Regions from separate parts of the Brochothrix campestris genome, predicted to be linked through region 2. Evidence: a T-box and tRNA genes for the amino acid it is inferred to sense, from the RefSeq annotation. Region 2 holds a T-box; the other holds one or more tRNA genes.
The links. A T-box is a leader RNA that pairs with one kind of tRNA and senses whether it is charged. The one in region 2 lies ahead of ileS (isoleucine--tRNA ligase), so its partner is inferred to be a tRNA-Ile.
Positions count from the first base shown of each region.

Region 1 (5,987 bases), 850 kb from region 2:
CAGCTGTCTGCCATAGTTTTGCCAGATTGTCCCATCTGTTGGGACCTCCGCATTAAAGTTAAAGCCGCCAAAAATAAGCGGTTCGCCATCACGTGTTGAGCCATCTGTATATAAAATCGCGTTTGCTTTCAAGTTATCCCATGCACGCTGAATACTAGCAGTCGTTGTATCAAAGACCTTGATACTTTTCAACCCTAAAAAGCGTAACTCATCATCAGGTGTTTGCCAATAAAACGCATCTTCACCAGGTGATAAATTGGTTAATAATGTATTGAAGTCATTGTTCGACTGTGTTTGCACCCAACTAATTAAGGTGGCTTGGTCGCTCTGTTTTGCTCGCTCAACTCCTTCTTCAATTAAAGCAGTTACTGTCTTTACTAATTTCATTTTATATCGCTCCTAAATAGATGGGCTTATTGATGTTAGTGGCCCTACTTATCCTCAGTTTCTAACTGTTCTTGTTCTCAATAAGCTTATGTTTACTATGCCACAACAATTATAACAAAAAATAGCGTGCTATCATACTTTTACTTATTGTTCGACTACTTTAATATGGTATAGTTAGATTTGAATAACGTTGGATAAAAGGAGAGGATTTTTTTGAAACAAGGTCAGACACCAAAACTGGCTCGTATAACACAAAATAAATGGTGGAAACTTTTACGCCCACACACGTTGGCTTCGAGTTATGTTCCTGTATTTGTCGGTAGCGCCGCAGCATTACACTATACAACATTTAAGGTGTTACCATTTTTAGCAATGCTTTTTGCAGCCTTTTTAATTCAGACAGGTACGAATTTGTTTAATGAGTACTACGACTATAAACGTGGGCACGACGATGAAAATAAGGTCGGGCATGGTGGGGCTATTACAAACGAAAAAATGTCAGCAAGCTTCATCCGTAACCTTGCCTTTTTAAGTTTTATCATCGCCTTACTACTCGGTCTGTATTTATGTGTGACTGTTAGTTGGTATTTAGCCCTCATCGGTCTTATTTCGATGATTGTTGGTTTTTTATATACCGGTGGGCCACTGCCAATCGCTCATACGCCTTTAGGTGAATTGATGGCCGGCTTTTTCATGGGTGGTATTATTACCTACATTAGTTTCTTTATTCAAACCGATTTCATCAATCAGGTGATTGTTTATCTCTCATTGCCGTTAATCTTAATGATTGGTAATATGCTGTTAGCCAATAGTTTACGTGATCTTGAAGAAGATACCCGTAACGGTCGCTTAACACTGGCCATCCTCTTAGGGAAACGTTGGGGCACTGTCTTATATGCAGCTCTCTGGTTAATTTCTTTTGGTTGGACTTGGTCACTCATCTTCACGATTCATTTAACACCATTCTTATTGTTAACTCTAATCGCTATACCTCCTGCTGCAATCTCTGTCATCGTCTTTTGGCGTCAAACAGAAGTCATCAAAATGATTCCAGGTATGGCGAACTGTTCAAAAGCGATTAAATATTACGGATTGCTAACGACCTTAGCCTTATTAATTAGTTTAGCCTTTTAAAGCTCTCCCACTTCGAAGATTATCCGAAGTGGGGCTTTTTTTGATGGGTTCTATAATTTATAGTGTTGGTGACGAAATATGTCGCTAACACTATTTTTAGGCAAAAAAAGAGAAACATATATAAATTCCCTTTAAAATAAAGTCGCTGAACCAATCCAAAGGAGGAATTATATATGTCTCATACCACTCATTCGATCGCATTTTCTACAGGAATTAAAGCTGTAAATATAAACTCCACTGAAAATTGGTGTTCTCGTCAAAAAGTGAACGGTACTGAGGGTATTTGTTATTTCGAATCACTCACTTATAAACCAGAGCGCTGCTCTCATTATGGCAGAACTTCTAAAAATTTCAACATCATCACATATGATGTTAAGACGTCGCGTATCGCTATACACCTTTGTTCAAATAGATGATGACCTCTCCTGGTATTATAAATTACTTGACTCACTTGAATGAGTCATTCAAAGCAACTGACAGTTGTCTTTGACCAGCGTAATTTTTAAGCTTACAATGCACTTCTTCATCAAAAACATAGCGCTGTTTCTCACTATTTTTAAAAAACCTACGAACGTTACGTAAATATTCAGACGCAATCACTAATAGTTTTATCTATCGTTATTCAAATGGACATTTAGAAGGCATCAATAACAAGATTAAGCTTATCAAACATGTTAGTTTTGGTTATCAGAATTTCACTAATTTTCGAAATCGCATTCTTCTCTGCATCACTAATTAATCATATACAAAAAAAGGATTGTAGAACTTAATCTACAATCCAAAAAGCTTCTTAATTTAAGCGAAAGTTTACTCACCAACACTATTTGACATAGAGCCCATTATTTCAACAAAAAAACATCAGCTACTCGAGCTAATGCTTTAAAAGATGACCCGTACGGGATTCGAACCCGTGATACCGCCGTGAAAGGGCGGTGTCTTAACCGCTTGACCAACGGGCCTTAAAAAATGAAACGGAGAAAGAGGGATTTGAACCCTCGCGCCGCTTTCGCGACCTACACCCTTAGCAGGGGCGCCTCTTCAGCCACTTGAGTATTTCCCCTAACTCCGCAAGTAGGGCTCGAACCTACGACAACACGATTAACAGTCGTGTGCTCTACCAACTGAGCTATTGCGGATAACAATGGGCCTAAATGGACTCGAACCATCGACCTCACGCTTATCAGGCGTGCGCTCTAACCAGCTGAGCTATAGGCCCTGTTTTTTGTGCTAAAGCGAGTGATCGGGATCGAACCGACGACAACAGCTTGGAAGGCTGTAGTTTTACCACTAAACTACACTCGCATATCAAAGGCGGATGATGGGGATCGAACCCACGCATGCCTGAACCACAATCAGGTGTGTTAACCACTTCACCACAACCGCCATAATACTATGGCTCAGGACAGAGTCGAACTGCCGACACACGGAGCTTCAATCCGTTGCTCTACCAACTGAGCTACTGAGCCAAAAAAAAAACGGTCTGGACGGGACTCGAACCCGCGACCTCCTGCGTGACAGGCAGGCATTCTAACCAACTGAACTACCAGACCAAAAACGTGTTTGCAATCTCTTGCAATTGCGGGAGCTGGATTTGAACCAACGACCTTCGGGTTATGAGCCCGACGAGCTACCAGACTGCTCCATCCCGCGATAATATAAATGATACATGATAAAAAGGAGGATGAGGGATTCGAACCCCCGCGCGATTTTACTCGCCTGACGGTTTTCAAGACCGTTCCCTTCAGCCAGACTTGGGTAATCCTCCGAAATGTGTTGCTATTAAATTGTTACTCATAAGTGAGTTAAGGAGGATGAGGGATTCGAACCCCCGCGCGATTTTACTCGCCTGACGGTTTTCAAGACCGTTCCCTTCAGCCAGACTTGGGTAATCCTCCGAAATTGTGTTGTTATTAAATTGTTACTCATAAGAGTTAAGGAGGATGAGGGATTCGAACCCCCGCGCGATTTTACTCGCCTGACGGTTTTCAAGACCGTTCCCTTCAGCCAGACTTGGGTAATCCTCCGAAATGTGTTGCTATTAAATTGTTACTCATAAGTGAGTTAAGGAGGATGAGGGATTCGAACCCCCGCGCGATTTTACTCGCCTGACGGTTTTCAAGACCGTTCCCTTCAGCCAGACTTGGGTAATCCTCCGAAATAATAAATGTTATTTTGTTAATGGACCTTGTAGGACTCGAACCTACGACCGGACGGTTATGAGCCGTCTGCTCTAACCAACTGAGCTAAAGGTCCTACATTACAAAATAATAATAGCGGCAGAGGGAGTCGAACCCACGACCTTTCGGGTATGAACCGAATGCTCTAGCCAGCTGAGCTACACCGCCATGTTGTTATAATGAGTTACTTAAAAGTTGGTGGAGCCTAGCGGGATCGAACCGCTGACCTCCTGCGTGCAAGGCAGGCGCTCTCCCAGCTGAGCTAAGGCCCCATTAATTGGGTATGATATTCCGATTGTAAATTCATACAATCGGGAAGACAGGATTCGAACCTGCGACCCCTTGGTCCCAAACCAAGTGCTCTACCAAGCTGAGCTACTTCCCGTTTGGTAATGCGCCCAAGAGGAGTCGAACCTCTAACCGCTTGATTCGTAGTCAAGTACTCTATCCAGTTGAGCTATGGGCGCTCATTTTAAATTGTGTTACAATGCCGAGGGCCGGAATCGAACCGGCACGGTGATCACTCACCGCAGGATTTTAAGTCCTGTGCGTCTGCCAGTTCCGCCACCCCGGCTAATATGGGTATATTCTACTTACAAGCGAAAGACGGGATTCGAACCCGCGACCCCCACCTTGGCAAGGTGATGTTCTACCACTGAACTACTTTCGCGTATGAGCCGTGCTGGGCTCGAACCAGCGACCCTCTGATTAAAAGTCAGATGCTCTACCAACTGAGCTAACGGCTCTTGTTGTTGAACAACAAGATTAATAATAACATTTTAATGTCGATTTGACAATCATTTTTTTCAAAATGTATGCCGACTGCAGAAGTCGAATCCGCGACCTACTGATTACAAATCAGTTGCTCTACCAGCTGAGCTAAGTCGGCTAAAAAAAGTATTGATTTGATGCAAGTGTTGCAATGACCCGTACGGGATTCGAACCCGTGATACCGCCGTGAAAGGGCGGTGTCTTAACCGCTTGACCAACGGGCCTTAAAAAATGAAACGGAGAAAGAGGGATTTGAACCCTCGCGCCGCTTTCGCGACCTACACCCTTAGCAGGGGCGCCTCTTCAGCCACTTGAGTATTTCCCCTAACTCCGCAAGTAGGGCTCGAACCTACGACAACACGATTAACAGTCGTGTGCTCTACCAACTGAGCTATTGCGGATAACAATGGGCCTAAATGGACTCGAACCATCGACCTCACGCTTATCAGGCGTGCGCTCTAACCAGCTGAGCTATAGGCCCTGTTTTTTGTGCTAAAGCGAGTGATCGGGATCGAACCGACGACAACAGCTTGGAAGGCTGTAGTTTTACCACTAAACTACACTCGCATATAAAAGGCGGATGATGGGGATCGAACCCACGCATGCCTGAACCACAATCAGGTGTGTTAACCACTTCACCACAACCGCCATTATTTTAATGGCTCAGGACAGAGTCGAACTGCCGACACACGGAGCTTCAATCCGTTGCTCTACCAACTGAGCTACTGAGCCTTACTAAACGGTCTGGACGGGACTCGAACCCGCGACCTCCTGCGTGACAGGCAGGCATTCTAACCAGCTGAACTACCAGACCAAAAACGTGTTTGCAATCTCTTGCAATTGCGGGAGCTGGATTTGAACCAACGACCTTCGGGTTATGAGCCCGACGAGCTACCAGACTGCTCCATCCCGCGATAATATAAATGATACATGATAAAAAGGAGGATGAGGGATTCGAACCCCCGCGCGATTTTACTCGCCTGACGGTTTTCAAGACCGTTCCCTTCAGCCAGACTTGGGTAATCCTCCGGAAATATAATAGCGGCAGAGGGAGTCGAACCCACGACCTTTCGGGTATGAACCGAATGCTCTAGCCAGCTGAGCTACACCGCCATGATGTTTATTGCATTTTTTATTGAAAAATAATGGTGGAGCCTAGCGGGATCGAACCGCTGACCTCCTGCGTGCAAGGCAGGCGCTCTCCCAGCTGAGCTAAGGCCCCATTAATCGGGTATGATATTTCGATTGTAAATTCATACAATCGGGAAGACAGGATTCGAACCTGCGACCCCTTGGTCCCAAACCAAGTGCTCTACCAAGCTGAGCTACTTCCCGTTCGGTAATGCGCCCAAGAGGAGTCGAACCTCTAACCGCTTGATTCGTAGTCAAGTACTCTATCCAGTTGAGCTATGGGCGCTCATTTTAAATTGTGTTACAATGCCGAGGGCCGGAATCGAACCGGCACGGTGATCACTCACCGCAGGATTTTAAGTCCTGTGCGTCTGCCAGTTCCGCCAC
Region 1 is NZ_CP175511.1:1,614,640-1,620,626, forward strand. It holds gene ACJYYY_RS07800 (isochorismate synthase MenF) at 1-387, opposite strand, end outside; gene ACJYYY_RS07805 (1,4-dihydroxy-2-naphthoate polyprenyltransferase) at 601-1,521, shown strand; partial or broken gene ACJYYY_RS07810 (transposase) at 2,087-2,260, shown strand; tRNA gene ACJYYY_RS07815 (tRNA-Glu) at 2,409-2,480, opposite strand; tRNA gene ACJYYY_RS07820 (tRNA-Ser) at 2,494-2,581, opposite strand; tRNA gene ACJYYY_RS07825 (tRNA-Asn) at 2,585-2,657, opposite strand; tRNA gene ACJYYY_RS07830 (tRNA-Ile) at 2,664-2,737, opposite strand; tRNA gene ACJYYY_RS07835 (tRNA-Gly) at 2,753-2,823, opposite strand; tRNA gene ACJYYY_RS07840 (tRNA-His) at 2,832-2,904, opposite strand; tRNA gene ACJYYY_RS07845 (tRNA-Phe) at 2,915-2,987, opposite strand; tRNA gene ACJYYY_RS07850 (tRNA-Asp) at 2,998-3,071, opposite strand; tRNA gene ACJYYY_RS07855 (tRNA-Met) at 3,098-3,171, opposite strand; tRNA gene ACJYYY_RS07860 (tRNA-Ser) at 3,197-3,286, opposite strand; tRNA gene ACJYYY_RS07865 (tRNA-Ser) at 3,327-3,416, opposite strand; tRNA gene ACJYYY_RS07870 (tRNA-Ser) at 3,456-3,545, opposite strand; tRNA gene ACJYYY_RS07875 (tRNA-Ser) at 3,586-3,675, opposite strand; tRNA gene ACJYYY_RS07880 (tRNA-Ile) at 3,701-3,774, opposite strand; tRNA gene ACJYYY_RS07885 (tRNA-Met) at 3,793-3,866, opposite strand; tRNA gene ACJYYY_RS07890 (tRNA-Ala) at 3,895-3,970, opposite strand; tRNA gene ACJYYY_RS07895 (tRNA-Pro) at 4,010-4,083, opposite strand; tRNA gene ACJYYY_RS07900 (tRNA-Arg) at 4,092-4,165, opposite strand; tRNA gene ACJYYY_RS07905 (tRNA-Leu) at 4,187-4,272, opposite strand; tRNA gene ACJYYY_RS07910 (tRNA-Gly) at 4,297-4,368, opposite strand; tRNA gene ACJYYY_RS07915 (tRNA-Lys) at 4,372-4,444, opposite strand; tRNA gene ACJYYY_RS07920 (tRNA-Thr) at 4,515-4,587, opposite strand; tRNA gene ACJYYY_RS07925 (tRNA-Glu) at 4,622-4,693, opposite strand; tRNA gene ACJYYY_RS07930 (tRNA-Ser) at 4,707-4,794, opposite strand; tRNA gene ACJYYY_RS07935 (tRNA-Asn) at 4,798-4,870, opposite strand; tRNA gene ACJYYY_RS07940 (tRNA-Ile) at 4,877-4,950, opposite strand; tRNA gene ACJYYY_RS07945 (tRNA-Gly) at 4,966-5,036, opposite strand; tRNA gene ACJYYY_RS07950 (tRNA-His) at 5,045-5,117, opposite strand; tRNA gene ACJYYY_RS07955 (tRNA-Phe) at 5,129-5,201, opposite strand; tRNA gene ACJYYY_RS07960 (tRNA-Asp) at 5,210-5,283, opposite strand; tRNA gene ACJYYY_RS07965 (tRNA-Met) at 5,310-5,383, opposite strand; tRNA gene ACJYYY_RS07970 (tRNA-Ser) at 5,409-5,498, opposite strand; tRNA gene ACJYYY_RS07975 (tRNA-Met) at 5,509-5,582, opposite strand; tRNA gene ACJYYY_RS07980 (tRNA-Ala) at 5,616-5,691, opposite strand; tRNA gene ACJYYY_RS07985 (tRNA-Pro) at 5,731-5,804, opposite strand; tRNA gene ACJYYY_RS07990 (tRNA-Arg) at 5,813-5,886, opposite strand; tRNA gene ACJYYY_RS07995 (tRNA-Leu) at 5,908-5,987, opposite strand, start outside.
Region 1: it encodes a tRNA-Ile, which carries the amino acid that the T-box ahead of ileS (isoleucine--tRNA ligase) is inferred to sense. The anticodon was not compared.

Region 2 (5,987 bases):
TGGCTTCTTAGACAGAAAAAAACCGGTATCGACGTTACACGTCAATACCGGTTCAAATTGTAGACAAAGTCTAAAGAGACTTCATTTTTCTTCTAAACAGTTGCTTTCACTTTTAAGCTTCTAAGTCAATGTCGCCATAATGTTCAGTCACAATGTCAGCACAGTGAGCACATAAGGTTGGATGAGCAGCGTTTGAGCCAACGTCTGTTTTCACGACACGGCAACGTTCACATGTGTCACCGTCGGCAGCAGTGACAGCAACAGCAACTGTTTCTGTTGCAATCGCATCAGCTGGCGCGTTATCTTTACCCACAATTAACTCAAAGTCACTAACGATTAACAATTGTTTCACATCGTTGTTAATTGACTTGATTAAGTCAACCGTTGCTTGATCAGCATAGATTGAAACTTTCGCCATCAATGATTTCCCGATTAATTTCGCATTACGCGCTTCTTCTAATGCTTTTTGAACAGCGTCACGGATAGTCATGAACTGTGTCCATTTTTCAAGTAAGGCTGTTTGTTCTGCTGTCTCAGTCGCAAATTCAAAATCAGTTAAGTGAACACTCTTAGCTGTTTCAAACTCAAGATAAGACCAAATTTCATCAGCCGTATGTGGTAATAACGGTGCTAATAATTGTGTTAAACCTTTCGCAATCGTGTAGAATACTGTTTGCATACTACGACGAGCCTCACTCGCTGCCGCTTCAATGTAAACAACATCTTTGGCGAAGTCGAGGTAGAAGTTACTTAAGTCAGTCGTTACAAAGTTGTTAACCGCACGATAAACAGTTGAAAACTCATATTTATTGTACGCTTCATCAATTTGATGTGCTAGGCGGTTATATGTTGTTAACATGTATTGATCAGCTTCTGACAATTTGTCATACGCCACCATATCTGTTGTTGGATTAAAGTCTGATACATTTCCTAATAAGAAACGGAAAGTATTACGGATTTTACGGTAGACATCTGAAACTTGTTTTAAAATATCATCTGAAATACGCACATCCGCTTGGTAATCTGATGAGGATACCCATAAACGTAAAATATCGGCACCCATTTGGTTCATGATTTTTTGAGGATCAACTGTATTACCAATTGATTTACTCATTTTACGCCCTTTACCATCTAAGACCATCCCGTGGCTTAAGACACCTTTATAAGGTGATTTCCCTGTGATGGCAACACTCGTTGTAATTGACGAGTTGAACCAGCCACGGTATTGATCTGATCCTTCGAAATACAAGTCAGCTGGACGGCTCAAGTAATCACGTTCTTCAAGCACACCTTGGTGAGATGAACCTGAATCGAACCAAACGTCCATAATATCAGTCTCTTTTGTAAACGTTCCGTTCGGGCTTGATGGATGTGTAAAACCTGCTGGTAATAAATCTTTCGCTTCACGGGCAAACCAAACGTTTGAACCATGTTCACGCACTAATTCAACAAGATGAGCAATTGTTTCTTTCGTAATAATTGCATCGCCATTTTCACCATAAAAGATTGGTAACGGTACACCCCACGCACGTTGACGTGAAATAACCCAATCGCCACGGTCACGAACCATGTTGTGTAAACGTTGTTCTCCCCAAGCTGGTGTCCATTCAACCGTTGCAATCGCATCAAGAATATTCTCGCGGAACGCATCAATTGATGCAAACCATTGTGGTGTCGCACGGTAAATAACAGGTTTCTTCGTACGCCAGTCATGTGGGTAACTATGTGAAAAGAAGTCCAGTTTCAAGAGACGACCTTTTTCGGTTAATAAATCAGTAATCATTGGATTCGCTTTATCATAATAGATACCTTCAAATCCTGGTGCTTCATCAGTATAAATACCGCGACCATCCACTGGTGAAATAACTTCTAATTTATAAGCTAATGAGGCAAAGTAATCGTCTTCCCCGTGTCCTGGTGCTGTATGAACACAACCTGAACCAGCTTCTAGCGTTACATGGTCACCCAAAATAACAAGTGACTCGCGATCATAGAACGGATGACTTGCAGTAACGTACTCAAGCTCGCTCCCTTTGAACGTTTTGAGCACAGTCGGTGCTTCCCACTCTAGTTTTTCAGAAACGGCTTCTAATAAGCCTTCAGCCACGATAAACTTACGGTCAGCAACAGCGACTTCGATATAGTTATAGGTTGCATTAACAGCGATTGCTACGTTTGCTGGTAATGTCCATGGTGTCGTTGTCCAAATAACAAATTCTGCATCATTATCCACAATGCCTTTGCCGTCTTTTACGTTAAAAGCAATGTATAACGATGGACTTTTAACATCCGCGTACTCAATCTCGGCTTCGGCTAAGGCCGATTCACTTGATGGTGACCAGTAGACTGGTTTTTTACCACGGTAAATGTAGCCTTTTTCAGCCATCTCACCAAATACTTTAATTTCATTTGACTCAAAAATCGGATCCAATGTAATGTATGGGTTGTCCCATTCAGCCGAAACACCTAAGCGTTTAAAGCCTGTACGTTGAAGATCGATTTGTTCACGTGCATATTTTTCACACAGTTGACGGAATTCAACCGGTGACATCTCTTTGCGTTTAATGCCTTTTTTCGCTAATTGTTGTTCAATTGGTAAACCGTGTGTATCCCAGCCTGGAACATAAGGTGATGAAAAGCCACGCATTCCTTTGTAACGCACAATCATATCTTTGATGATTTTATTCATCGCATGTCCAACGTGAATCGCACCGTTTGCGTATGGCGGTCCATCATGTAAAATAAAAGTTGGTTTATCCGCATTTTTAGCTTGGATTTGCTCATATAAGTTCATTTCTTCCCAATCAGCTTGCATTTTTGGTTCTTTGTTTGGTAAGCCGCCACGCATCGGGAAGGCTGTTTTAGGCATAAGTAACGTTTTTTTGTATTCCATCTTTATTTCCTCCTTAGATTAGCGGTAAAACAAAAGAGTCCCATCCCCTTAAAAGGGACGAGACTCGCTCGCGATACCACCCTTATTAGTACGGCAAATTGCCTCACTAAAAAATGTACTCTCTCAACACTTTAACGCAGTGGCTACGGCTAAGCTTACTTGATTCAGCTTAACAGCTCATGGATGATTTTCAACCGTGACCCCTTTTTGACCTTTCACCATTCGTCAAATCGCTAGAAAAGGGCGGATACAGTTAACGTTCCATTCGTCGCTTATTATTTTGCTGGAATTTCTTTGTTCTCTTCAATCACTTCAATAGATTGAGTCGTTTCTGTTGGTGTTTCAACGCTTTGTTTCTCCGCAACATCTACAAATTTATCGGTGATGTTTTGTTCAACATCAATGTCATACTCGAGTGAATTTGACCAATCATCATGTTCAAGTAAGTCAAGTTGTGTCGTTACAAGTAAGCGTAAACGCTCACGGAACACTTTAGATTGACGTTTTAACTCTTCAATTTCGACCGAGAGACGATGCGCTTTGTTTAAGCCCTCTTTTACAAGCTCTGCTGCATCGGCTTTTGCTTCAACAACAATCAATTCGGCTTCTTTCTGTGCTTGTCTGCGTGTTTCATCAGCTGAATCTTGTGCAATCACAAGTGATTTATTCAATGTCGATTCAATTGTTTTAAAGTGGTCTAATTGCTCATTGCTTGTTTGCAAATCGCTTGTTAATTTTTTATTTTCTTTAAGGACTAATTCATAATCTTTAATGACTTGTTCTAAAAAATCGTTAACCTCATCTTCATCATAGCCACGTAATTTTTTACCGAATTCTTTATTGTGAATATCTAATGGTGATAACGGCATTTATTCCACCTCCAAGTATGTAAACAAATTAATGTTCTATACACCTTACTATATAGTAAAATGTACCGACTAATCAAGTATAAATCAACATCTTTTGGATAATTAACGTTTTTTCAGCCTTTTATCCGCACATTCAGTTTTAATTTATCCTTTTTACTCTTGCCGATTTGTTCTAACACTTGTATTCGACCATGTTTACGCACCGACAACATATCATTCTCAGTGCATTCAAAGTTGGCCTGTTTCACAACTTGCCAATTGACTTTGACGAGTCCTCCTTCAATCATTATTTTCACTTTTTGTCGGGAAATATTCAACACCGTTGCAACCACACTGTCAAGCCGCATTGAGCTGACCGTCACAAATTTATGCTCAAAATCATCTGGAATCGCTAGTGCACCTGTAAACGGTAGCCGTTCTAACTGAATATTAACCTTGCCTATTTTCGTAAGGTTAAGTTGAACATAATTGGCCACCTCTTCTTCGACGACAAATTGCCAGTCATTTCCGACATTTAAAATATCACCAAATACCTCTCGCTTCATACCGATGTTCATTAAGGCCCCTAGTATCTCTGGGTGACTCAAGTTTGAAAACTTCGATGGGTAACGGATGGAAAATAAACACATTTGATAGTCTGCTTCGTTCTCCTCAAAGTAATCCGGCTTAATTAAAAAACGTTGCCGTTCATGTGTCAACAGTGATACGAGCATGAATTCACTATTTTTGCTAATCAATGACTGTAAAATAAATGCTTGTCGCGGATCAATAAACGGGGTCAAATATGGGCTGTATTGATTTTCAGCCTGCACTATCCAACCCGATGCCGCATCGATAAAAGGCTGTTCTTCTGGTCTGAAATGTTGATATACACCGTCCATTACATTCGTCCTTTCTATAAAAAAAGAAGCAAACGCGATGTTTGCCTCCCTCTACTGTTATTACATTGTTACTAAAAATTGATAAATCGATTGCAAGCCACGAGGCAATAACTGATTTAACACAATTAAGGCCAAAATCGCAGATATATCTAGCACACCACCGATTGGAGGAATTATTTTTCTAAACGGTTCTAAAAACGGCTCACAGATGCGTCCTAACAGTTGGCCAAATTTACTGCCTTGCGCATTAGGTACCCAACTAAGCAAGATGTAAATTAAAATCGCCCATGAGTATACAGAGCAAAACGTTATTAAAACATTGAAAATAGTGTATAAAACCACTTAGTCACCTCTTTTTTATTTACGCATCATAGTTATTAATGTATTCCGAAATAGCACCATCGACGCTAATATTTTCCGGAGCGCATAAGAAAATATTATTTCCTAGACGTTTAATTTCACCATTGACTGCGTATATATTTCCACTTAAAAAATCAATCATTCGTAGCGATTGTTCTTTATCCATTCGTTGTAAGTTTACAACCACAACTTGACGGTTTAACAAGTCGTCTGCGATTGCTTGCACCTCACTATAAATGCGTGGTTCGTGTAATGTTACATTAGTCGTCTCTGTCTCGGAACCGATTCGAACGACATTATTTTTCTTAGTGACTGCTTTTTTCTCTTTAGGCACAGCTTGACGTTTAGCCTTTGGCTGCGTGTTGCGGTTACTTACCTGTTCTTTTGTTTCTGTTTGTTGTTTTGCTGATTGCGTCGATTGAAATTCTTCTTCCTCATCTAGGTAGAAAAAGTCTTTTACCTTTGACAACATTGACATTGCAATCCCTCCTTAATTGACAGTTACAAGTTCTGTTCCAACTCTTACAAACGTGGCCCCTTCTTGCAACGCAATCTGGTAATCATTCGACATTCCCATTGATGCTTCAAGGCAAGGTGCATGTTTTAATTGGAGTGCTTGAACGTCATTAGTTAGTTGCTTCAGTTGTGCAAACACTTCGTGAAGTTCCTGTTCGCTGGCCACAAACGGCGCCATCGTCATTAACCCCACGACTTTAATGTTTGGATAATGCGTAAGTTGCTCGATAAATGGAATGACATCGTCTGGCGCCATACCATGTTTATTTGCCTCACCGGCTACATTTACTTCCACAAAACAATTGCTTTCTTCGGTTGCACGTTTATTAATTTCTTTCGCAAGTGATAAACGATCGAGTGAATGAATATACGTTGTAGCTGGCAATACTTCTTTTACTTTACGGGTTTGTAAACTGCCGATAAAATGCCAGACAATATCTGGATATTTGTCACTGAGAGCTGCCTGTT
Region 2 is NZ_CP175511.1:765,215-771,201, reverse strand. It holds gene ileS (isoleucine--tRNA ligase) at 113-2,893, opposite strand; T-box leader at 2,944-3,171, opposite strand; gene ACJYYY_RS03920 (DivIVA domain-containing protein) at 3,169-3,762, opposite strand; gene ACJYYY_RS03915 (RNA-binding protein) at 3,876-4,643, opposite strand; gene ACJYYY_RS03910 (YggT family protein) at 4,704-4,985, opposite strand; gene ACJYYY_RS03905 (cell division protein SepF) at 5,005-5,481, opposite strand; gene ACJYYY_RS03900 (YggS family pyridoxal phosphate-dependent enzyme) at 5,494-5,987, opposite strand, start outside.